One region of the Streptomyces sp. NPDC005808 genome, then DNA from elsewhere that is predicted to be linked to it. Evidence: riboswitches for the same ligand, from Rfam matches in the RefSeq annotation. Region 1 holds a riboswitch; each other region holds the start of a gene.

Region 1 (7,827 bases):
GCTCCAGCCAGAACTCCAGCAGCTCCCGCTCCCCGAGCACTTCCAAACGACCGCCGTCCAGCGGCAGTCGGCGGTAGAAGGCCAGCAGTACGTCGGTCAGCGGGCCCCGCAGCGCGACGGTCGCCTTCTCGTGGCCCCGGCGCCAGACGACGCCTTCCTCGGTGAGTTCGACTACCCACTCGGCATTCAACTCGGGGCTCGTGTCGGTGGCGTGGAGATGGATGCTGCGCCCGGTTCCGCGCAGTTCCCGCGCCGCGTCGTGCGGCTGCGTCCGCTGCATGTACTCCACGATCCCCAGCCACTCGTCGATCGCGTCGGCGGCCACATCGGGGTCGACCTCGTACGGCAGCCCGGCGGCCAGCGTCGCGTCGGCGCGGTGGATCGCCAGCTCGTGCGTCATGCGGCGCGCCCAGAAACCGGAGTTCAGAACCCCGGCCCACCCCCAGACCTTCACGTCGGGCCCCGCCTCCCGCAGCGTGCCGACGAGCATCTCGCCGGTCTCCGCGAGCCAGGCGTCCAAGGCCGCCGGATCACTCTTGACCTCCGGCCCCGGGGCGAGAGGAGTGTTCTCGTCGGGGGTGTACTCCTGCACCCTGTTACGGACGAGGAGTTCGGCCCAGCGCAACGCCCCGCCCGTATGCCGTACGAGCCGCTCCAGCGACCAGTCCGGGCAGGTCGGCACGGTGGCGGACAGCTCGACGCCGTCCGAGCTCACCACGTCCCTCAACTGCCGCACCTGCGTCTCGATCGCGTCGCAGTAGCGTTCATGCCCGAGCACCCCGAGTGACGTCATGAGCCGCACTTTATGCGGCGGACGGTTCTGCGAGTACGTCATTTTCGGGCGCCGGGCAGTTGCGCGTGTACGCCGCTTCCGGACGCCAGGCAACTGTGCGTGTACGCCGCTTCCGGACGCCAGGCAGTTGCGCGTGTACGCCGCTTCCGGACGCCAGGCAACTGTGCGAGTACACCGCTTCCGGGCGCCGGGCAGTCAGCCGAGGACGACGGTCTCCGCGGCGTCGAACTCGACCCCGACCTGGTCACCGGGGACCGGCGCGTCCCTGAGCGTGCACGCCGCTTCGAGCCGGGGCGCGTCCTCCGGTTGCAGCTGTACGGCGACATGGGTGCCCCGGAACGTCCGGGCGACCACGGTGCAGCACAGCCCCTCGGCCGCGTCCACCAGCCGTACGCCCGCGGGCCTGACGAGTAGCGTGCCCGGCCCCTGCGGCACGCCCTCCGGCACCGGGACCTTCCCCCACGGGGTGTCCGCGGTCTCCCCGCTCACCGTCACGTCGACCACGTTGTCGAAGCCGAGGAAGCGCGCCACGAACTCGTCCGCGGGGTGCTGCCAGACCTCAAGTGGCGTACCCGACTGGGCGATTCGCCCGTCGCGCATCACGACCACCCGGTCGGCGAGCGCAAAGGCCTCGCCCTGGTCGTGCGTGACGGCGAGCACGGTCGTACCCAACTCGCCGAACAGCTCCCGGAGTTCGACGACAAGGCGTTCGCGCAGCGAGCGGTCGAGCTGGCCGAGCGGTTCGTCGAGCATCAGCAGCCGGGGGCGCGGCGCGAGGGCACGGGCCAGCGCAACCCGCTGCTGCTCACCACCGGAGAGGGCGGCGATGGCTCTGCGCTCGGCACCCGGCAATCCGACGAGCTCCAGCAACTCCCGTACTCGTACCGCCTGTTCGCCCTTGTTCGCGCCGTGCATCCGAAGCCCGAACGCCACGTTGCCGCCCACGTCCCGCTGCGGGAAGAGCTGGTGGTCCTGGAACATCAGGCCGACGCCCCGCCGGTGCGCGGGCACCTGCGCCTGGTCGCGGTCGTCGAGGAGCACCCGGCCCGCGTCGAGCGCCTGGAGCCCGGCCACCGCCCGCAGCAGCGTCGACTTGCCGCTGCCGCTCGGCCCCAGCACGCACACGATCTCGTGCTCGGCGACCGCGAGGTCGACGGCGTCGAGCACCGCACGCCCGCCGAAGCGTACGGTCGCGGTCTCAAGGCTCAGCAGCATCTAGAACTCCCCGGTCCGGTCGGTCCGTACCCGCTCCAACAGCAGCAGCGCCACCGCGCACACCACCATCAAGATGGTCGAAAGGGCCATCGCCTGGCCGTAGTTGAGGTCACCGGCGCGTCCGAGCAGCCGCGCCACGGCGACCGGCAGCGTGGGATTGTCGGGCCGTGCGATGAAGACGGTCGCCCCGAACTCGCCCAGCGACACCGCGAAGGCGAAGCCGGCCGCGACCAGCAGCGCACGCCGCACCATCGGCAGATCGACCTCGCGCCACACCCGCCACGGCGACGCCCCGAGCACCGCCGCCGCCTCCCGCAGCCGCCCGTCGACCGCCCGCAGCACGGGCAGCATCGTTCGTACGACGAAGGGGACACCGACCAGTGCCTGTGCGAGGGGCACCAGAATCCAACTGCTTCTGAGGTTCAGCGGCGGTTCGTCCAGCGCGATCAGGAACCCGAATCCGACGGTCACCGCCGACACGCCCAGCGGCAGCATCAGCAGCGCGTCGAAGCCTCGTACGAGACGGCCCGCACGCCGGGTGAGGGCGGCGGCCGCCAGACCGCCGACGAGTACGGCGATGGCGGTGGCGGCGAGCGCGTACTGCAGCGAGTTGCCGATGGCCTCGATCGGCGGGACGAGGAAGATGCCGCTGTCGTCGGACGTCAGTGCCCTGTAGTAGCCGAAGTCGGGCGCGTCCAGAGACCGTTGGACCAGCACACCCAGCGGCAGCACGAGCAGCACGGCGATGGTCGCGAGAACCCCGGCCAGCAACGCACACTGCCCGCCACCACGTGGCCGGCGTGCGGTGGTCTCCGGGGCCACCAGACGCAGGGCGGTCTCCCGGCGCCGCACGGTCCAGGCGTGCACGGCGAGGATCGCGCCCACCGCCACGAACTGGATGATCGTCAGCACCGCCGCCGTGGAGAGGTCGAAGATCTCCGAGGTCTGCCGGTAGATCTCGACTTCGAGGGTCGAGAAGGTCGGGCCGCCGAGGATCTGCACCACACCGAAGGAGGTGAAGGTGAAGAGGAACACCATCAGCGCGGCCGCGGCCACGGCCGGGCTCAGGGCCGGCAGCGTCACCTTGCGCCAGGCCGCGAAGCGGGATGCGCCGAGCATCCGGGCGGCATCCTCCTGACGCGGGTCGAGCTGCGACCAGAGCCCGCCGACCGTGCGGACGACGACCGCGTAGTTGAAGAAGACATGCGCGAGCAGGATCGCCCAGACGGTGGTGTCGAGCCGTACGCCCCACAGCTCGTCGAGGAGCCCGCCCCGGCCGACGAGGGCAAGGAAGGCCGTACCGACGACGACCGTCGGCAGCACGAACGGCACCGTCACCACCGCCCGCAGCACTTGCTTGCCCCTGAATTCGAAGCGCGCGAAGACATACGCGCCGGGGAGCGCGATCAGCAGCGTGAGCGCGGTCGAGGCGAGCGCCTGCCAGGTGGTGAACCACAGCACGTGCCGGATGTCGGACTGCGCGAGGACATCCCCGATCCGCCCGAACTGCCAGACCCCGTCAACCCTTAGGCCTCGGGCCACGATCGCCACCACGGGGTAGGCGAAGAAGACGCCGAAGAACGCGACCGGCAGGGCCATCAGCCCGAGCCGCGCCGCGCCTCCCCGACGGGACTCCTTACGCGCCCGGGGCGTTACTTCAGTACGAGCGAGGTCCACGACTTGACCCACTGGTCCCGGTTGGCGGCGATCTTCGCGGGGTCCATGGTCTCGGGGTCCTTGGCCTGCGGCCCGAACTCCGTGAACTCGGCGGGCACCTTCGCGCCCTCCACCACCGGGTAGACGAACATGTTCAGCGGCATGTCGTCCTGGAACTTCTTGGTGATCAGGAAGTCGATGAGTGCTTCGCCGCCCTTGGTGTTCTTCGCGTTGCTCAGCAGCCCCGCGTACTCGACCTGCCGGAAGCAGGTGCCGGTCGCGACGCCGGTCGGCGCGGTCGTCGGCTTCGGGTCGGCGTAGATGACCTCGGCGGGCGGCGAGGATGCGTACGAGACGACTAGCGGCCGGTCCGCCTTGGCCTTCTTGCCGCCCGCGGACCCGGAGAAGTCGTCGTTGTACGCCTGCTCCCAGCCGTCGACGACCTCGACGCCGTTGGCCTTGAGCTTCGTCCAGTAGTCCTGCCACCCGTCGTCGCCGTATTTCGCGGCGGTGCCGAGCAGGAAGCCGAGGCCGGGCGAGGACGTGGAGGCGTTCTCGGTGACAAGCAGGTTCTTGTATTCGGGCTTGATCAGATCGTCGAAGGACTGCGGAGGCGTCAGCTTGTGCTCGGTGAAGTACGCCTTGTCGTAGTTGACGCAGATGTCGCCCGTGTCGATGGGCGTCACCCGGTGCTTGTCCTCGTCGACCCGGTACTCCGGGAGGATCTGGTCCGAGCCCTTGGCCTCGTAGGACTGGAAGAGCCCGTTGTCGAGCGCGCGGGACAGCAGGGTGTTGTCGACGCCGAAGAAGACGTCGCCCTGCGGGTTGTCCTTGGTGAGGATCGCCTTGTTGACGGCCTGCCCCGCGTCACCGTCCTTGAGGACCTTGACCGTGTACCCGGACTCCTTCTCGAAGGCGCTCAGCACGTCCTTGGAGTAGGCGAAGGAGTCATGGCTGACAAGGGTCACCGTCTTGGAGTCACCGCTGCTCCCGGAGCCGGACTCGGTCGAGCCGCACGCGGAGAGCGCGACAAGCCCCAACCCGACCGCTACGGCCGTGATCGTCTTCTTCTTGCTCACTGAATTCCTCCTGGGATGACCAGGAAGAGACGCGGCCCTGCCCGGGAACCTCTGACAGTTCCCGGGCAGGGCGCAACAGCTTGAGTATTGACCGAACTTCCTACCCAGAATGACCTGGGCAAGGTTCTGAGGGTCTGCGGCCCGCCGGTGACCGGCTGCCGCACTCTCAGCGCTGTGGCGCTCCCCTGTCGGAATATGAAGATGTGGGAACTACGGATGTAAGTACGACGTACGTACGCAGTCAGGTTACCGCTCGGTGGCCGCGAGCTGTCCGCACGCCCCGTCGATCTCCTGACCACGGGTGTCGCGAACGGTGACCGGCACCCCGTGGGCCGCGATCGCCTCGACGAACGCCTTCTCGTCCTCGGGCCGCGAGGCGGTCCACTTCGAACCCGGCGTCGGGTTCAGCGGGATGAGATTGACATGCACGGGCTTGCCCTTGAGCATCCGCCCGAGCCGGTCACCACGCCAGGCCTGGTCGTTGATGTCCCTGATCAGCGCGTACTCGATGGAGAGCCGGCGCCCCGACTTGGCCGCGTACTCCCAGCCGGCGTCCAGCACCTCCCGCACCTGCCAGCGTGTGTTCACGGGTACGAGGGTGTCGCGCAGCTCGTCGTCGGGCGCGTGCAGCGAAATGGCGAGGCGGCACTTGAAGCCCTCGTCGGAGAACCGGTTGATCGCCGGGACAAGACCGACCGTCGACACGGTGATGCCACGCTGCGAGAGGCCGAGCCCGTCGGGCTCGGGGTCGGTCAGCGCTCGGATCGCCCCGACCACCCTCTTGTAGTTGGCCAGCGGCTCGCCCATCCCCATGAAGACGATGTTGCTGAGCCGCGACGGACCACCCGGGATCTCGCCGTCCCGGAGCGCCCGCATGCCGTCCACGATCTGGTGCACGATCTCGCCGGTGGAGAGGTTCCGGTCGAGCCCGGCCTGCCCGGTCGCGCAGAACGGACAGTTCATCCCGCATCCGGCCTGCGAGCTGATGCACATGGTCACCCGGTCCGGGTACCGCATCAGCACGGACTCGACGAGCGTGCCGTCGAAGAGCCGCCACAAGGTCTTGCGGGTGGTCTCCTGGTCGGTCGACAGATGCCGCACGACCGTCATCAGCTCGGGAAGCAACGCCTCCTGAAGCTTGCCGCGCGAGGCGGCCGGGATGTCCGTCCACTCCGCGGGGTCGTGCGCGTACCGCGCGAAGTAGTGCTGCGAGAGCTGCTTGGCACGAAACGGCTTCTCGCCGATCGCGGCAACCGCCTCTTTACGCTCAGCGGGCGTGAGATCGGCAAGATGCCGCGGCGGCTTCTTGGCTCCGCGCGGGGCGACGAATGTGAGTTCTCCGGGTGCAGGCATAACCCTCCCAGTGTCGCAGACATACGAAGAGGGACTCGCCGCCCTGTGGACAACGAGCCCCCCACCGACAAACCCGCACGTCAGCGACGTACAGACTCATGCGCAACAGCCGGTCAGCCGGAGCCGACGAAGATCACCAGTAGCAACCAGACCACCGGAGCCGTGGGCAGCAGCGAGTCCAGCCGGTCCATGATTCCGCCGTGCCCCGGCAGCAGCGTGCCCATGTCCTTGATGCCCAGGTCCCGCTTGATCATCGACTCGCCGAGGTCCCCGAGCGTGGCGCTGGCCGCGACCGCGAGGCCCAGGAGCAGGCCCTGCCACCAGGTACCGTCGTCGATCAGGAACTCCATGCACAGCGCACCCGCGGCCATCGCGAAGGTGACCGCCCCGACCAGGCCCTCGCGGGTCTTGCCGGGGCTGATGCGCGGCGCCAGCTTGTGCTTGCCGAAGCGCCAGCCGATCGCGTACGCGCCCGTGTCACTGACCACGGCGAGCAGCAGGAACGTGAGCACCCGCAGGGAACCGTCGTCGGCCGCGAGCATCAGCGCGACGAACGTGGCCAGGAACGGGATGTAGAAAGCCGCGAAGACGCCGGCCGTGACGTCCTTCAGATAGCCCTCGGGGGGCTCCGTCATCCGCCAGACCAGAACCGCCAGCGCGGTGAGCGCCATCGCCACCCACGCACCCTCGGCGCCCCGGACGTAACCGGAGACGACCATCGCCGCGCCACCGAGCGCCAGCGGCACGAGAGGCGCCTTGATGCCCTTGCGCTCCTCCAGCCGCGAGGTGAGCTCCCACAGCCCCACCACCACGGCGACCGCTATCACGCCGATGAAGACGGCCTTGACGATGAGCAGGGAGACGACGATCACCACACCGAGCCCGACAGCCACGCCTATGGCCGCGCCCAGGTCCCGTCCCGCGCTCTTCTTCTGCGGTGGGGGGGCGGGCTGTGGGGCGCTGGACATGGGCTCCTGCGGCTTCTGCGACGGGCCCCCGTAGAACGGCGCCGCCGCCGGTGTGTCGTCGCGGAACAGGGGACCGCTCAGCCGAGCGGCCCCCCGGTCGTCATCCTGGTCTTCGCCATGATCGGGTACGTCGGGCACGATGGGCATGGGCCGAGTGTGCTGCGCGTCATACGCATCGTATGCGGGACCCGCCGGGGCAACCCCCTGGACAGGCCCCTGCTCGGACGGCCCCCAGTACCCGGCTTGTGACGGCGCGCCCCAGGAAGAATCGTTCATCAGACCTCGAGCAGCTCCGCTTCCTTGTGCTTGAGAAGCTCGTCCACCTGAGCGGCGTACTTCGCCGTCGTGTCGTCGAGTTCCTTCTCCGCACGGCGGCCCTCGTCCTCGCCGACCTCGCCGTCCTTGATCAGCTTGTCGATGGTCTCCTTCGCCTTGCGGCGTACGGAGCGGATCGAGATCTTGGCGTCCTCACCCTTGGTCTTGGCGACCTTGATGAACTCCTTGCGGCGCTCCTGGGTCAGCTCCGGGAACACCACCCGGATGATGTTGCCGTCGTTGCTCGGGTTGACACCGAGGTCGGAGTCGCGGATCGCCTGCTCGATGTTGCGCATCGCGCTCTTGTCGAACGGGGTCACCACCGCCATGCGGGGCTCGGGCACCGAGAACGAGGCCAGCTGGTTGATCGGCGTCAGTGCGCCGTAGTAGTCCGCCACGATCTTGTTGAACATCGCCGGGTGCGCACGGCCGGTGCGGATCGCGGCGA
Region 2 (7,827 bases), on a different contig from region 1:
GCCCCGCTGCCGGGGCCGTGCGTCCCGTGACTGTGTGCTGCGTGACTGTGCGACGCGTGAGCGTGCGGTTCATGAGCGTGCGGCTCGTGAGCGTGTGCGTCGTGCTGCATGGTAGGCCCCCGGAGTCGGGTGGTGGTGCCTGTCGTCCAGCAAGAACTGGATACCCCCCAGGGGTATTCCTCACTCGCGGAGTTTCTTCAGGCGCTCGATGTCCCCCGCGTGTCCCTCCAGGCCGCCCGGCGTCTCGATGATCAGAGGCACGCCCTCGGTGGCCGGGTGGGTCATCAGGGCCCGGAACGGATCCTCACCGATATGGCCGGAGCCGATGTTCTCGTGGCGGTCCTTGTGCGCGCCCACCACATCCTTGGAGTCATTGGCGTGGATCAGCCTGAGGCGGCCCTCACCGACCGTGTCCACCAGCAGGTCGAGGGTCTGGTGCATCCCGCTCGGCCCGGTCAGGTCATGGCCCGCCGCGTAGATGTGGCAGGTGTCGAGGCAGACACCCAGCTTCGGGTGGGCGTCGAGCGCCTCGAAGTACGGTCCGAAGTCCCAGGTGCGGGAGCAGAGCGAGGCGCCCTGGCCGGCCGTCGACTCGAGCAGCAGGTACGGGTCGTCGTCGTGGGTCAGCTCGTCGAGCAGCGGCAGCATGTGCTCGCGCACCTGCGCCAGGGCCACGGCACGCTCCCTGCCTCCGGTGGCGCTCCCTGTGTGCACGACCACACCCAGCGCGCCGATCTCCCGGCCCCGGCGCAGCGAGTGCCGCAGCGATTCGACGGACCTCTCGACCGTCGCCTCGGTGTGCGAGCCGAAGTTGATCAGATACGGGGCATGGACGTACGCCGGGATCGACTCCGCGGCGCAGGTCGCGCGGAACTCCTCATCCTGCCGGGGATTACCGGCGGGCGTCGCCCAGCCGCGGGGATTGGCGACGAAGACCTGGACGGTCTCGGCCTTGAGCTCGCGGGCGTAGCCCAGGCCGACGGAGTTGAGGCCGCCGGCCACGGGGACATGGCCGCCGACGGGGTTGCGGAGCTGCTTGCTGGTCACACCCATCAGGGTGTCACGCGCCTGCGCCCGTCCCGTCGGCGGACCTCGTGCGGGGGACCGGTGAGGTGCGGTTCAAGCGATCTCGATCGTGATCGTCGACCCCTTGGGCGCCGTGTCGCCGCCGTCGACCGACTGGCTCTTCACCGTGTTCCCGAAGAGGTTGAGCAGTCCGCGGTTCTCGTCGACCTGGAACCCGGCGTCCTCCAGCGACTGCTTCGCGTCGTCCACGCTGTCGCCCACGACGTCGGGCACCTCGACCAGCTCGGGACCCTTGGAGATCGTCAGCGTCACGGTGTCGCCCTCGGCCGCCTCGCTGCCCTCGCCCGGGGACTGTTCGGCGACCAGTCCCTTGTCGAACTCCGAATTGACCTGCGTGGAGGCGATCTTCACCTTCAGACCCGCTTCCTCCAGCTCCGCGGTGGCGTCCTCGACGGACGCTCCGGTGACATCGGCCACCTCGACCGGGCTGCCCTTGCTGACGGTGATCGCGATGGCGGAGCCCGCACGGCGCTCGGTGCCCGCTGCCGGGTCCGTGCTGATCACGGAGCCGTTGGGGATGGCGTCGCTGAACTCCCGGGTGACCATGCCCGCTGCCAGACCGCTGTCCTTCAGCGTGGCCTTCGCACTGTCCAGGGCCGCGCCCTTGACGTCCGGCACCTTCACTGTCTCCGGGCCGTCGGAGATCGTCAGGTCCACGGAGTCGTTGTCCCGGATCCGGGCGCCGACCTCCGGGTCGCTGCTGATGACGCTGCCGCGCTCCACCGTGTCGCTGTACGCGTGCTTGACCTCACCGGCGTCCAGCCCGGCGTCCGCCAGCCGGTCCTTGGCCTGCTCCTCGGTGACCGCCAGGACCGCCGGGACCTTGGTGAACTGGCCCGAGTTGATGTACCAGACGCCCGCGCCCAGGCCGAGCACCAGAAGGACCGCGGTGACGATCGCGATCATTCCGCGCCGGGGGCGCCCAGGGGCGCGCCGTGCGGGCGGGGCGCCCTCGGACGCGAACTGGCTGGTCCGCTCGAACCGGCTGGTCGGGTTGAGTACGGCGTCCTCGCCCTGATACTCGTTCACCGGCAGCGGGCGCTGCAGGGACAGCGAGCGCGGGATCACGCTCGTACGGTCCTCGGCGTTGTGGTGCCCCATACCGAGGGCCTGCGGCGGTACGGCGTCGAGCTGCTCGGCGCTGAGCTCCGCCCGCGCCTCCAGCACCTGACCGAGCAGCGCCACCGCGTCGTACGGGCGGACCTCGGGGTTGCGTGCGGTCGCCGAGGTGACCAGCTCGTCGAGCTGGAACGCCAGATCCGGTACGGCGGCGGACGGCGGCGGTACGTCCGCGTGGAGGTGCTGGTAGAACACCTGGGCGGGGGAGTCACCGGAGTGCGGCTTGCCGCCGGTGAGCATCTCGTAGAGCACGATGCCGCACGCGTACACGTCGACGCGGGCGTCGGCGGTGCCGTGCTCGATCTGCTCGGGGGCGAGATACGAGACGGTGCCGAGGACCGCGCCCGTCGTGTTGGTGACGGTGTCCACGGCTCGTACGAGCCCGAAGTCCGCCACCTTGACCCGGCCGTCGTCCCCTATGAGCACGTTCTCCGGCTTCATGTCGCGGTGCACGAAACCGGCGCGGTGGGCCGCGCCGAGCGCCGCGAGCACCGGCTCGAAGATGTCGAGCGCGGCCCGCGGCTGGAGGGCCCCGCGCTCGCGCAGGACGTCGCGCAGGGTGCACCCGGCGACATACTCCATGGCCAGATAGACGTACGATCCGTGCGCCCCCTGGTCGAAGACCTGCACCACATTGGGGTGGGCGAGCCGGGCCACCGACTTGGCCTCGCGGATGAACCGTTCGACGAACGAGCCGTCGGCAGCCAGGGCCGGGTGCATCACCTTGAGGGCGAGCACACGGTCGAGGCGGGTGTCCAGGGCCCGGTAGACCGTGGCCATCCCGCCGACCGCGATGCGCGCGTCCACGCGGTAGCGGCCGTCGAGCAGCTGCCCGACAAGCGGGTCCTGAAGGGTCGTATCCACGCAGGTGAGTCTACGAGCCACCACTGTCAGCCCCACCCGTTCAGCCGATACCGGGGCTGGACTGAAGCCGACCTGTGACGCACGCCGCACAGGCCATGAGGTACCCGGCAGTCGCCGACGGCGGGTCGCCGCACGGGAGACCAGCACTTTTCAACGAGGTGGAAACGGGCGGTGCGCGGGCGGGAAAGTCCTGAAGCCGCAACCACGGACGGCGGACGGCCAAGGTCAGAACGCCGGCCGCTCCGGATCCAGCCGGGCCAGCCCCTCCGCAGGAGACGACGCCTCGGCGAAGTGCCGCCGAGGAATCCGCCCCGCCCGGTAGGCGAGCCGCCCCGCCTCCACCGCGTGCCGCATGCCCTCGGCCATGAGCACCGGCTCCTGGGCCCGCGTCACGGCCGAGGCGAGCATCACCCCCGCGCACCCCAGCTCCATCGCGAGCGCGGCATCGGACGCTGTCCCGGCTCCCGCGTCCAGGATCACCGGCACGCGCGCGTGCTCCACGATCAGCTGGAAGTTGTGCGGGTTGCGGATCCCGAGCCCGGACCCGATCGGCGACCCCAGCGGCATGATCGCGGCGCACCCGACGTCTTCCAGTTTCCGCGCGAGCACCGGGTCGTCGTTCGTGTACGGCAGCACGGTGAAGCCGTCGTCCACCAGCGTCTCCGCCGCGTCGAGCAGCTCGATCGGATCGGGCAGCAGCGTGCGCTCGTCGGCGATGACCTCCAGCTTGATCACGTCGGTGCCCAGGGCCTCGCGCGCGAGGCGGGCGGTCAGTACGGCCTCGCCGGCGGTGAAGCAGCCCGCCGTGTTCGGCAGCACCCGGATGCCGAGCCGGTCGAGGACGGAGAGCACGGAACCGTGTACGTAAGCGTTTACGCGCCGCATGGCGACCGTCGTCAGCTCCGTACCGGAAGCGACGAGCGAGCGCTCCAGGACATCGAGGCTGGGCGCACCCCCCGTACCCATGATCAGACGGGACGAGAAGGACGTACCACCGAGGACAAAGGGATCGTCGGCCATGGGTCAGCCTCCTTGGACGGCAGTGAGGACTTCGACACGGTCTCCCTCGGAGAGGGAGGTGGAGGACCACTGCCCTCGCGGGACGACGGTTTCGTTGAGCGCGGCGGCGACACCGGACGGAGCCGGGGTGAGCGCCGCGACGAGGGTGTCGAGAGCGGTTCCGGCGGCGACCCGCTGCCGCTCTCCGTTGACGAAGACGCTGACGAGGATGCTCATACGGGCTGCTCCGTGCGTGCCGGGCTGAAGCGCTTGGGGGAGAAGGGGCGTGCCACGTCCGGGAGTTCACCGGTGGTCAGGGCGTGCGCCATCGCGTCACCGGTGACGGGGGTCAGCAGGACGCCGTTGCGGTAGTGCCCGGTCGCCAGGAGGAGCCCGTCGAGCTCGGTGGGACCGAGCAGCGGCGCGTTGTCCGGCGACCCGGGGCGCAGTCCTGCGCGGGTCTCGGTGAGCGGCAGCTCGGTGATTCCGGGGACCAGCTCATGGGCGTCGCGCAGCAGCTCGTACACGCCGCCCGCGGTCACCGTCGTGTCCCAGCCCAGCTCCTCGCTGGTCGCGCCGACGACGAGCTCGCCGTTCTCGCGCGGCACCAGATAGACATGGCTGCCGCGCACGACGGCACGCACGGTGCGGCTGAGGAAGGGCGCGTACGGCCGTGGCACGGTAAGCCGCAGCACCTGCCCCTTCACGGGGCGCACGGGCGGTAGCAGAGCCTCGGGAACGCCCGCGAGGCGCCCGCTGAGGCTGCCCGCGGCGAGGACCACCTGCCCGGCCGACAGCTTGACGCCGTCCGCGGTGACGACTCCCTGGGCCCGGTCCCGTACCACGCCCAGGCGCTCGGCCCACGTCCGGCGGAACACCACTCCGGCCCGCTCGCAGGCCGTGACCAGGGCCTTCGCGAGCCGGCGCGGATCGATCTGGTGGTCGCCGTCCACCCGCAGCCCGCCCCGCACGCCGGGCGCGAGCATCGGTTCGAGGCGGCGGCACTCACGGCCGCTGAGCCACTCGGAGTCGAGCCCGGACTGACGTTGCAGGGTGTGCAGTTCACGCAGGTGCACACGGTCGTCGGCGTCGAGTGCGACGGCCAGGGTGCCGCACCGGCGGTAGCCGAGGTCCTGGCCCGTCGCCTCGGTGAGCTCGGCGACGAAGTCCGGATAGCGGTGCGCGGAGGCCAGGTTGAGGCCCAGCAGGGTCTGCTCTCCGTAGTGCAGTTCGGTGACGGCGGCGAGCATGCCGGCCGCGACCTGCGCGGCGCCGCCGCCGGGCTCGGGGTCCACCAGCGTGGTCGTCAGTCCGCGCTGCGCGGCCCGCCAGGCCGTCACCAGCCCGATGATTCCGCCCCCGATGACGAGGACGTCTGAGATGCCTGGTGACACGGACGTACGGGATGTGTCAGGCGGTGTATGCGACATGGGCGTCCAGCCCCTCCCTTCGCCGGCATGACCCGGATCAGGTTCGTACGGTCGGAGGCCGTCCAGCCTCCCTCTCAGCCCGGTCGTCCGGACTCCCGCGAGTGCTTTACGTTGACCAGCCTAGCTCGCTGCCGTATGTCTCAGTAAGGGAGCCTCCGTCCATGGCCCGTTCGCTCGACGGCCTCGCCCTGTCGCCGGTCGCCGACCAGGCGCCCGGCGGCACCTCCTCGGGGCACTGCGTGTCCCGCGTGACCGAGCTGCCCGACGGGCGTGTCCGCCTGGAGGAGACGTGGGAGTGGGAGTCGCAGCGGGGCAGCGGGACCAGTTCGGTGGAAGAGGTCCGCCCCAGCGACACCCCCTAGTGGTGCCGTGCGGGTCTGTGGTGGTGCCGTGCGGATCCGTCCGGGCGGTGCTGCCCAGTCGTGTGGAGCAGGTCGGGTCGGGCGGTGCGGAGCAGGTCAGGTCGGGGCGGTGTGGAGCAGGTCACTGAGCACGCCCGCTGACTGACGAATTGTCAGCTGTCTATGGTGATCAGGTGACCGACAAGACGCAGGTTCAGGAGCGGGCGGTACGGCAGGTCGTCGTCGTGGGCGCGGGCATGGCGGGCGTACAGACCGCGGTCGCCCTGCGGGAACAGGGCTTCGCCGGCGGCGTGACGCTGATCGGGGCGGAGCCGCACCAGCCGTACGACCGCCCACCGCTGTCCAAGGCCGTACTGCTCGGCAAGGCCGAGGGCTCCGCCTTCGACCTCGACTTCGAGGCACTGGGCATCGACCTGTGGCTCGGGCGCGAGGCGCTCGGTGTACGCCCCGGGGACCATGAGCTGGACACGGTGGCGGGGCCGGTGCCGTACGACGTCCTGGTCGTCGCGACCGGCGCGGAACCGATCCGGCTGCCGGGCACGGAGGGCGTGCCCGGGGTCCATCTGCTGCGCACCCTGGACGACGCCGAGCGGCTGCGTCCCGTCCTCGCCCAGCAGCACGACATCGTGGTGGTGGGGGCGGGCTGGATCGGCGCCGAATTCGCCACCGCAGCGCGTGAGGCCGGATGTGTGGTGACCGTCATCGAGGCCGCCGACCGGCCGCTCGCCGGGGCGCTGCCCGCCGAGGTGGCCGCCCCGATGGCCGCCTGGTACGCGGACAGCGGAGCCTCGTTGCGCACCCACGCGCGCGTGGAGCGCGTCGAGCCCGGCGCCGTGGTGCTGGACGACGGCTCACGGGTGCCCGCGGGCGCCGTGATCGTCGGCATCGGAGCGCGCCCCGCCACCGCCTGGCTCAGCGGCTCCGGCATCGAGCTCGGCGCCCACCGAGAGGTCCTGGCCGACGACCATCTGCGCACCTCCGTGCCGGACGTCTACGCGGTCGGCGACTGCGCTTCCTTCCCTTCGGGAAGGTACGAGGACCGCCTTCTGGTCCACCACTGGGACAACGCCCTCCAGGGACCGCGCACGGTGGCGGCGAACATCATCGGCGAGTCCCCTGTGGCGTACGACCCGGTCCCGTACTTCTGGTCCGAACAGTTCGGCCGCTTCGTCCAGTACGTCGGCCACCACGCCCCCGCCGACACCACCCTCTGGCGCGGTGACCCGTCCGGCGCGGCCTGGACGGTCTGCTGGCTCCACGGCGGCCGGCTGGTCGCCCTCCTCGCGGTCGGCCGGCCCAGGGACCTGGCCCAGGGCCGGAAACTCATCGAGGCGGGCACCCTGATGGACCCGGAGCTGCTGTCGGATCCTTCGCGGCCGCTGAAGACGGCGACGCTGACGCCTTAGGCGGGGCTGGTTCGCCGTGGGCGGAACCGGTGTCGGCCGGGGCGATCCAGCCGTGCGGTGCCCCGATTCCGATGGGATTCGGCCGTGCGGCGCCCCGATCCAGACGGGATCCGGCTGTGCGGTAACCCGATCCCGACGGGACTCGGCTACCGAGTGTCAGTCCGGGATGGCAGGCTTGTCCTGTGACCGAGATTGACGCAAAGATCGATGCTCTCGTCCCCGCCTGGCTCACCCTGCCCGACATCGCCGAGCAGTTCGGTGTCGAGGTGACCCGCGTCCGGCAGCTGGTCAGGGAGGGCCAGCTGATCGCCGTACGCCGCGGTGAGAACCGTGCGCTGCATGTCCCCGCCGCTTTCATCGACGGGGCCGAGCAGAAGGTCGTCAAGGGCCTGACAGGCACCCTGACGCTCCTGCGGGACGACGGTTTCTCCGACGAAGAGATGCTCGAGTGGCTCTTCACTCCCGACCCGAGCCTGCCCGGCACCCCCGCACAGGCTCTCAGCGAGAATCGCGGCACGGAGGTGAAGCGTCGCGCCCAGGCGCTCGCCGTCTGACCGAGAC
Region 3 (7,827 bases), on a different contig from region 1:
GGTGAGATCGAGGTTCTGTCCATCGCCGACACCTCGGGCAATCCCGCGGTCGAGGAGTGGGCCGACTTCCGGGAGACGGGGCACGCCCACGCGGTCGGTCAGTGTCTGCTGTCGCAGCTGGACGAGAAGGCCCGCAGGGATCACCTTGACCGCTACCCGGTGCAGTCGATCACTCCGTACACGGTGCGCGACAGTGACAGCATGCTGCGGCGCCTGGAACGCATCGGGCGGATGGAGACCGTGATCGAACGACAGGAGTACGCGCTGGGCACGGTCTGCGCCGCGATTCCCATCACCGTCGGCGCCACCGCATCGACCGTGGCCATCTCCTTGCCGTCGCACCAGGCCGACCGACTCCTGCCTGCTGCACGCCAGTTGCAAGAGGCGATCGGCAGAGCGCCAGGGACACTCGCCATCTCTATCAGTATCTGAAAACTCACTCCTTGTGATCTGCCGTGTACGTTGAGCAAGATTTCAGCAGTGTCAGGGGAACGATTCCTGGCCAGTCGACCGCAAACGACGGGGTAGGCGATGCGTGAGTCGGTACAGGCAGAGGTCATGATGAGCTTCCTCGTGTCGGAGGAGCTCTCCTTCCGTATTCCGGTGGAGCTGCGATACGAGACCTGTGATCCGTACGCCGTGCGGCTGACCTTTCACTTGCCCGGCGACGCGCCTGTGACCTGGGCGTTCGGAAGGGAGTTGCTGGTCGACGGTGTGGGCCGGCCGTGTGGTGACGGTGATGTACACATCGCACCCGCCGACCCGGACGCGTTCGGCGAGGTGCTGATCAGGCTTCAGGTAGGCGGCGATCACGCGCTGTTCAGGTCGGGTGCGGCGCCGCTCGTGGCGTTCCTCGACCGTACGGACAAGCTGGTGCCGCTCGGGCAGGAGCGTTCCCTCGCCGACTTCGACGCCCACCTCGACGAGGCGCTGGTCCGCATCCTGGCGGAGGAGCAGAGCGCGGGCTGAGCGCCGTCTCCCCGAGTGGAGTAACGCTTCCTCTCGACCGGCCTGCGTATGGAACAGGGGCCGCACGCGCAGCTCAAGTCGACTTGAGCACCACGTGACTTCAGTGCTTGCGGCGGCGACCCTTCCCACCACGTACCGGCGTTCTGGCGGCCCCCATGGGCTCCACGGGGGCGCCAGGAGTCCCAGCCGCGGGTCGACCGGCCGGAGTCCCCGTGCGGTCGGCCGAGACGACCAGAGCGGCCAGGGCGGTGGTGACGGGCACAGAGGCGACCAGGCCGATCGATCCGACCAGGGTGCGCACGATCTCCTCAGCGACCAGTTCGCTGTTGGCGACAGAGCCGACGCTGCTCTGCGCGATCGAGAAGAGCAGCAGGAGGGGCAGCGCAGCGCCCGCGTACGCCAGGACGAGCGTGTTGACGACCGAGGCGATGTGGTCGCGGCCGATGCGGATGCCCGCGCGGTACAGCCCCCGCCAGCCCATCGTCGGATTCGCCTCGTGCAGCTCCCAGACGGCGGAGGTCTGCGTCACCGTCACGTCGTCGAGCACACCGAGCGAACCGATGATGACGCCGGCGAGCAGCAGACCGCTCATGTCGATGGACGGATACAGGCCGTGGATCAGGCCGGTGTTGTCGTCCGTGTTGCCGGTCAGCGCGGCCCAGCCGATGAAGAGGGAACCGAGCACCCCGATCAGCAGCAGCGAGAGCAGGGTGCCGATCACCGCCACCGATGTCCGGGCCGAGAGGCCATGGCACATGTAGAGCGCGATCAGCATGATGGCGCTGGCTCCGACGACCGCCACGACCAGTGGGTTCGAGCCCTCCAGGATGGCGGGCAGGATGAAGAACGTCAGGATCATGAAGCTGACGGCAAGTGCGACCAGCGCCATGACGCCGCGCAACCGGCCGACCGCCACGACGATCAGCGCGAAGATCCCGGCGAGCACCGCCATCGGAATCCTGCGGTTCACATCGCTGACCGAGTACTGCAGGTCCTTCGGAGCGGAGGGCTCGTACGCGACCACGACCTTCTCGCCCTGGTGCAACTGGCGTGACTGGTCCGGCTGGACGATCTCGGTGAACGTACGGCCCTTGTCGCTGCCGGTGTCGACCCGGATCGTCGCCTTCTTGCAGTCACCCGTCGCCTGCTGCACTGCCGAGGAACCCTCGGCAGTGGAGGTGTCGCCGGTCGGGGTCTCCCCCGAGGCGTTCACGGAATCACAATCCACCTTCTCGACCTTGGTGACCGTCGCCTGCTGTGTCTGTCGGTCGAAACCGACACCGGTGCGCTCGTGCCCCGGGGCGCCGCCAGGCCAGAGCACCACGAGCCCCACGACGACCGCGGCGGCGAAGGGGATCAGCACCGCGCCGATGACCTTGCGCAGGTGCTTGGAGACGGGGGCCGCGGGGCCATGACTGTGACTGTGCGAGTGGCCGTGGCTGTCGCCCGGGTCTTGCCCACCGCCGGGTCCTCGCCCACCGCCGGATCCGTTGCTGCCCCCGGATCCCTGCCCACCGCCGGGTCCGTGGCCGCCCCCAGGTCCGCCCGCAACCCCGGGTCCGTTGCTGCCCTCGGATCCCTGCCCACCGCCGGGTCCCCGGCCGTCACCGGGACCTCTGCCACCGCCCGGGCCGTGCCCGTGGCCGTCGCCGGGGCCATGTCCGTGCGGCGGCTCGGACGGCGGAATAGGGGGCTGCTGCATCGTGGTCACCGACCGATCATCGCAAGAACGGACGGGGCCCACTGTTCAGCGCGCCCGATGTGACGCTAGCGTGGAGGCACCTTTGCACACGCGGGAGCTCGGAGCACCGGGCTGAGAGGGCGCTGATCTCCGTCTTAGCGATGTTTCACATGAAACATCGGCAGACGGAATCTGCTGCGTCGACCGCCGAACCTGTTACCGGGTAATGCCGGCGTAGGGAGTAGGTCTCATGACCAACAAGGACGAAGCAGGCACGTCTGTCTCCAGCCAGACGGGCGGGGCCCCTTCCCCGTCCCAGAACGACGGGGGCGGGCAGTCCATCGGCTGGCACAAGGCGTACGTCGAGGGATCGCGTCCCGATCTGCGGGTACCGGTCCGTCAGGTGCACCTCACCAACGGCCAGTCCGTCACGCTGTACGACACCTCCGGCCCGTACACCGATCCGACCGTCGAAACCGATGTACGCAGGGGTCTGGCGCCGCTGCGCGAACACTGGATCATCGCCCGCGGCGACACCGAGGAGTACGCGGGCCGCCCCGTCCGCCCCGAGGACGACGGGATCAAGCACACCTCACCGCGCGGCGGCCTTCGCAACCTCGACGCGGTCTTCCCGGGGCGGCCGCGCCAGCCGCGCCGGGGCCGCTCCGGACAGGCCGTGACGCAACTCGCGTACGCCCGGCGCGGCGAGATCACGCCGGAGATGGAGTTCGTGGCGGTTCGCGAGAACGTCGCCGCCGAGGTCGTACGCGAGGAGATCGCTGCCGGCCGCGCGGTGATGCCCGTGAACGTCAACCATCCGGAGATCGAGCCGATGATCATCGGCAAGCGGTTCCTGGTGAAGGTCAACGCGAACATCGGCAACTCGGCAGTGACCTCCTCCATCGAGGAGGAGGTGGACAAGATGACCTGGGCCACCAAGTGGGGCGCGGACACGGTCATGGACCTGTCCACCGGCCGCAACATCCACACCACCCGAGAGTGGGTACTGCGCAACTCTCCTGTGCCGATCGGCACGGTGCCGCTCTACCAGGCGTTGGAGAAGGTGGACGGCCGTGCTGAGGAGCTGACCTGGGAGATCTACAAGGACACGGTCATCGAGCAGGCCGAGCAGGGCGTGGACTACATGACGGTCCACGCGGGCGTGCGCCTGCCGTTCGTACCGCTCACCGCGAACCGCAAGACCGGCATCGTCTCGCGCGGTGGCTCGATCATGGCGGCGTGGTGCCTGGCCCACCACCAGGAGAGTTTCCTCTACGAGAACTTCGAGGAGCTGTGCGAGATCCTCGCGGCGTACGACGTCACGTACTCGCTCGGTGACGGGCTGCGGCCGGGATCGATCGCGGACGCCAACGACGCGGCGCAGTTCGCGGAGTTGAGGACGCTCGGGGAACTCAACACGATCGCGAAGCGTTTCAATGTTCAGACCATGATCGAAGGCCCGGGACATGTCCCGATGCACAAGATCAAGGAGAACATCGACCTTCAGCAGGAGATCTGTGATGAAGCTCCGTTCTATACGCTCGGCCCGCTGACCACGGACGTCGCGCCGGCGTACGACCACATCACCTCCGGCATCGGTGCCGCGATGATCGCCTGGTGGGGCACGGCCATGCTCTGCTATGTCACGCCCAAGGAGCACCTGGGCCTGCCCAATCGTGACGACGTCAAGACCGGCGTCATCACCTACAAGATCGCCGCCCACGCAGCCGACCTCGCCAAGGGGCACCCAGGTGCGCAGGTATGGGACGACGCGCTGTCCGACGCCCGCTTCGAGTTCCGCTGGGAGGACCAGTTCAACCTGGCCCTCGACCCGGACACGGCACGGGAGTTCCACGACGAGACACTCCCGGCCGAGCCCGCCAAGACGGCCCACTTCTGCTCCATGTGCGGGCCGAAGTTCTGCTCCATGAAGATCAGCCACAGCATCACGGAGCAGTTCGGCGGTACGGCGGCCGCGGGAGCCTCCGTTGAGGAGGTCGCCGAGGGGATGCTGCAGAAGTCGAAGGAGTTCGCGGCGAGCGGGAACCGGGTGTATCTGCCGCTGGCCGACTGACCGCGAACGCAGGCAGCGCGCCGGGGCTGTTGGGACAGCTCCGGCGCACTACCGGCTGTCGGGCTCCGCAGGCTGTGACGTGTTCGAGCATGTAGCCGGCGTGTTTTGGCGGTTGGAGGTTGAGCGCGACCACGGCCGGGTGTCACTCCGGCTGGTGTTCAGGCCCCCCGAAGTCCGGGCTGGAGAAGTCCGGGCTGGAGTAGCTCGGGCGCGGGCCCGCTGCCGGGCCGCCGTCGGGGCTGCTGAACCCCGGGCGGTTGTAGCCCAGTTGCGGCATGCGGCTCGTCGGTGTCGGCGACGGCGACGGACCGCCGAATGCTGCCGAGCCCGGGTCCGCCAGGGCTTCTCGGAGGAACGGCATGATGCCGCGCTCCAGCAGGGCCTCGCGCCAGGCTTCCCTGGCCCGGGCGACCTGTTCGTCGAGCTCGCCGCGTGCTCCGGCCTGCAGCGAGGACGAGCCGTTGCGCAGTGCGGTGAGCAGGAGGCCAACCGCGGCGACCAGAATCGCGGCCGCCGTGACCGCGCCGAAGACCCACCCGGTGGTCAGGAGGGTCTTGGCGAACGCCGGCTCGGGGTCGATCATTTTCAGGATGTACCCCACGAGCAGGAATATCGCCGCGGCTGTCCCGGCGAGGACGGGGGCGAGTACCGCGACGACGGCGATGGCGCCCGCTCCGGCTGTCTCGGTGACCTCCCCCACGGTGGCGGCGAGTCCCATCGCGCTCGAACCCGGTTCGGCGGAACCGGCTTCCTTGCGGACGGGTGGGGTGGTCGGCGCCGGCTGACGCAGCTCCTCACGGACCTTCACATAGTGCTGGTACTCGGTGGCCGCGGCCACCGTGATGAGCGCGCTGGCGTTGAGCGCCATGGTGCGCAGTTGTTCCGGGTTGAGCCGCTGGCCGACAGCGGCGAGTTCCGGGCGGTGTGGTGCGGAGCGCAGCGCCTCATCGAGGAGCCGCTCGTAATCCTGGCGGTCCTCGCTCAGCAGGTGCTGCGGAACGCTGTTCATCTGCATCCCCCGATGCTCCGTAGGGCTGATAGCTCGCACGCTGACGAGCCGTTGGGCAGAAACGGAGGGGAGCCTGCTACGGATAGTCCGATGGTAGAGCCGCGATGGCACGCCGTGACAGGGGGTTTCCAGAAATTGCCCCCTGGCCAGCACGGTCTTCAGCAGGGCGACACCTGCCCGATGAACCCTCAGATGTCCAGTGGCAGTTGCTGGACCAGCAGCTTTCCGGCCATGGTCACGCCACCGTCCATCGCGATGGCCAGTCCGTCGGCGTAGAGATGCGGTCCTTCGACCAAGGGGCCCGCGCTGTCCTCGCCGTCCTCCGAGCCCACGTCGCCCAGGAGGTACGGGATGGGGCTGTGGCCATGGACGATGCGTGAGCCGCCGTACATGTCCAGCAGGGAGCGCACGGCCTCGCTGCCGTCGTCGCGGAAGGCGAAGCGCTTGGTGAGCTTGCGGAACAGGTCCCAGCACTCGTCCGCGTCGTTGCGGGTGAGGGTTTCGCGGATGGTGTCGTTGACCGCCTCGATCGAGTCGCCGTAGTCGAGATAGGCGGTGGTGTCGGAGTGCACCAGGAGGTGTCCGTCGACCTGTTCCATGGCGTCGAGGCGGGCCATCCACTGCAGATGGTGGTCCTGGAGACGGTCCATGTCGGTCTTCTGGCCGCCGTTGAGCAGCCAGGCGGCCTGGAAGGTGGCGGTGCCCGCGCCGGAGTTGACGGGGGTGTCGCCGAAGCGCCTGGCGCCGAGGAGGAGCAGCTCGTGGTTGCCCATGAGCGCCTTGCAGTAGCCGCCGGCGGCGGCGGCCTCGGCGGACAGCCGCATCACGAGGTCGATCACGCCGATGCCGTCCGGGCCGCGGTCGGTGAAGTCGCCGAGGAACCACAGGCGGGCGGTCCCGGCCGACCAGTTGCCGGCAGCGTCGATGAGGCCCTTCTCCTGGAGCGCGGCGACGAGCTGGTCCAGGTAGCCGTGCACATCGCCTACGACAAACAGCGGACCCGGCCCGTCGGCGCCCTCCGAAGCGGCGGCGTCAACGGCGACCTGGACCGTGTCACTCCGGTTGATGACGGGCAGATCGCGCCGCGTCGGTGTGTACCCCTCGGGTTCCCCGCCGGGCCCCGCGTCCTCGTCGGGTGGTGTGTCCTGCGCGAACGGACCGGTCTCGTGGACGTACGCGGGCACTCGGAAGTCGCGCAACGTCGCCGTCCGCGCCACCTCGGGTCCCTGACCGGCCCCCTGAGTCATCGACCCCTCCACCACCATCGCGCCGCATCTGCACCGGATCGGACTGCCTGGTCGCAGCTGCCCGCGGTGTCGTGGGCCCATCATAGGAATGCGGATCGCGCCATGTGATGACCCAGGGGTGGTGAATCGGAGCAGGAGCCCAGTTCACCGGGGTTTTTGCCCGAATTGGGCGAGGCTTTCCCGCCCAGTCTTCAGCGGGAGTCAACCTTTCTCGGGTGATCGGGGCGGACTCACCGTCGTACGCGGCGGACGGCGTTGCGAGGAGGTTCGCACGATCAGTTCGGTCGGTATCACCTGCTCGACCGGCTGGTCCGAGTCGACTCCCTCGATGGCGTCGATGAGGAGCTGGACGACCGCTGTGCCGATCCGGCGCGGTTTGAGTGAGAGCGTCGTGACGGGCGGCTCGGTGTTGGCGTAGACGGTGGACTCGCTGCAGCAGACGAGGAGCAGGTCGTCCGGTACGCGCAGGCCGTAGCGCCGGGCCGCGGCCAGCAGGTCGGTGCCGTTCGGGTCGAAGAGCCCGTAGACGGCGTCCGGGCGGTCGGGCCGCGCGAGCAGCCGGTCAGCGGCGACGGCTCCCGCGCACGGATCGTGCGCCAGGTAGGCCTCGTAGACCGGATCCTGGCCCACGCGCTCGCACCAGCGCAGGTAAGCGGTGGTGGAGAGGTGGGTGTAGGTGTCGGTGGTGGTGCCGGTGAGGAGGCCGATCCGGCGGGCGCCGGCGTCTGCCAGATGGTCGAGGATGCCGAGGACGGCGGCCTCGTGGTCGTTGTCCACCCAGGCCGTGACCGGCAGCGTGCCGGCCGGGCGGCCGTCGGAGACGACCGGTAAGCCCTGGCGGACCAGC

Evidence for each region. A riboswitch is a leader RNA that binds a small molecule or an ion and turns the genes downstream of it on or off. The one in region 1 is predicted to bind thiamine pyrophosphate.
Region 2: linked by a shared signal. The riboswitch ahead of thiO (glycine oxidase ThiO) and the one ahead of ACFYPC_RS28860 (thiamine ABC transporter substrate binding subunit) in region 1 are both predicted to bind thiamine pyrophosphate.
Region 3: linked by a shared signal. The riboswitch ahead of thiC (phosphomethylpyrimidine synthase ThiC) and the one ahead of ACFYPC_RS28860 (thiamine ABC transporter substrate binding subunit) in region 1 are both predicted to bind thiamine pyrophosphate.

What each region holds. Positions count from the first base shown of each region.
Region 1 is NZ_JBIAIK010000015.1:88,553-96,379, reverse strand. Features, by position in the region: gene ACFYPC_RS28875 (maleylpyruvate isomerase family mycothiol-dependent enzyme) at 1-793, opposite strand, end outside; gene ACFYPC_RS28870 (ABC transporter ATP-binding protein) at 989-2,008, opposite strand; gene ACFYPC_RS28865 (ABC transporter permease) at 2,009-3,685, opposite strand; gene ACFYPC_RS28860 (thiamine ABC transporter substrate binding subunit) at 3,661-4,743, opposite strand; TPP riboswitch at 4,823-4,940, opposite strand; gene rlmN (23S rRNA (adenine(2503)-C(2))-methyltransferase RlmN) at 4,990-6,096, opposite strand; gene ACFYPC_RS28850 (phosphatidate cytidylyltransferase) at 6,210-7,340, opposite strand; gene frr (ribosome recycling factor) at 7,340-7,827, opposite strand, start outside.
Region 2 is NZ_JBIAIK010000007.1:396,148-403,974, reverse strand. Features, by position in the region: gene ACFYPC_RS18825 (DUF4396 domain-containing protein) at 1-110, opposite strand, end outside; gene ACFYPC_RS18820 (deoxyribonuclease IV) at 181-1,047, opposite strand; gene pknB (Stk1 family PASTA domain-containing Ser/Thr kinase) at 1,120-3,069, opposite strand; gene ACFYPC_RS18810 (thiazole synthase) at 3,295-4,089, opposite strand; gene thiS (sulfur carrier protein ThiS) at 4,093-4,305, opposite strand; gene thiO (glycine oxidase ThiO) at 4,302-5,498, opposite strand; TPP riboswitch at 5,496-5,607, opposite strand; gene ACFYPC_RS18795 (hypothetical protein) at 5,660-5,860, shown strand; gene ACFYPC_RS18790 (NAD(P)/FAD-dependent oxidoreductase) at 6,097-7,266, shown strand; gene ACFYPC_RS18785 (Rv2175c family DNA-binding protein) at 7,449-7,820, shown strand.
Region 3 is NZ_JBIAIK010000008.1:222,370-230,196, reverse strand. Features, by position in the region: gene ACFYPC_RS19975 (IclR family transcriptional regulator) at 1-432, shown strand, start outside; gene ACFYPC_RS19970 (SsgA family sporulation/cell division regulator) at 532-969, shown strand; gene ACFYPC_RS19965 (YibE/F family protein) at 1,070-2,680, opposite strand; TPP riboswitch at 2,752-2,908, shown strand; gene thiC (phosphomethylpyrimidine synthase ThiC) at 2,901-4,724, shown strand; gene ACFYPC_RS19955 (hypothetical protein) at 4,867-5,739, opposite strand; gene ACFYPC_RS19950 (metallophosphoesterase) at 5,922-6,995, opposite strand; gene ACFYPC_RS19945 (LacI family DNA-binding transcriptional regulator) at 7,182-7,827, opposite strand, start outside.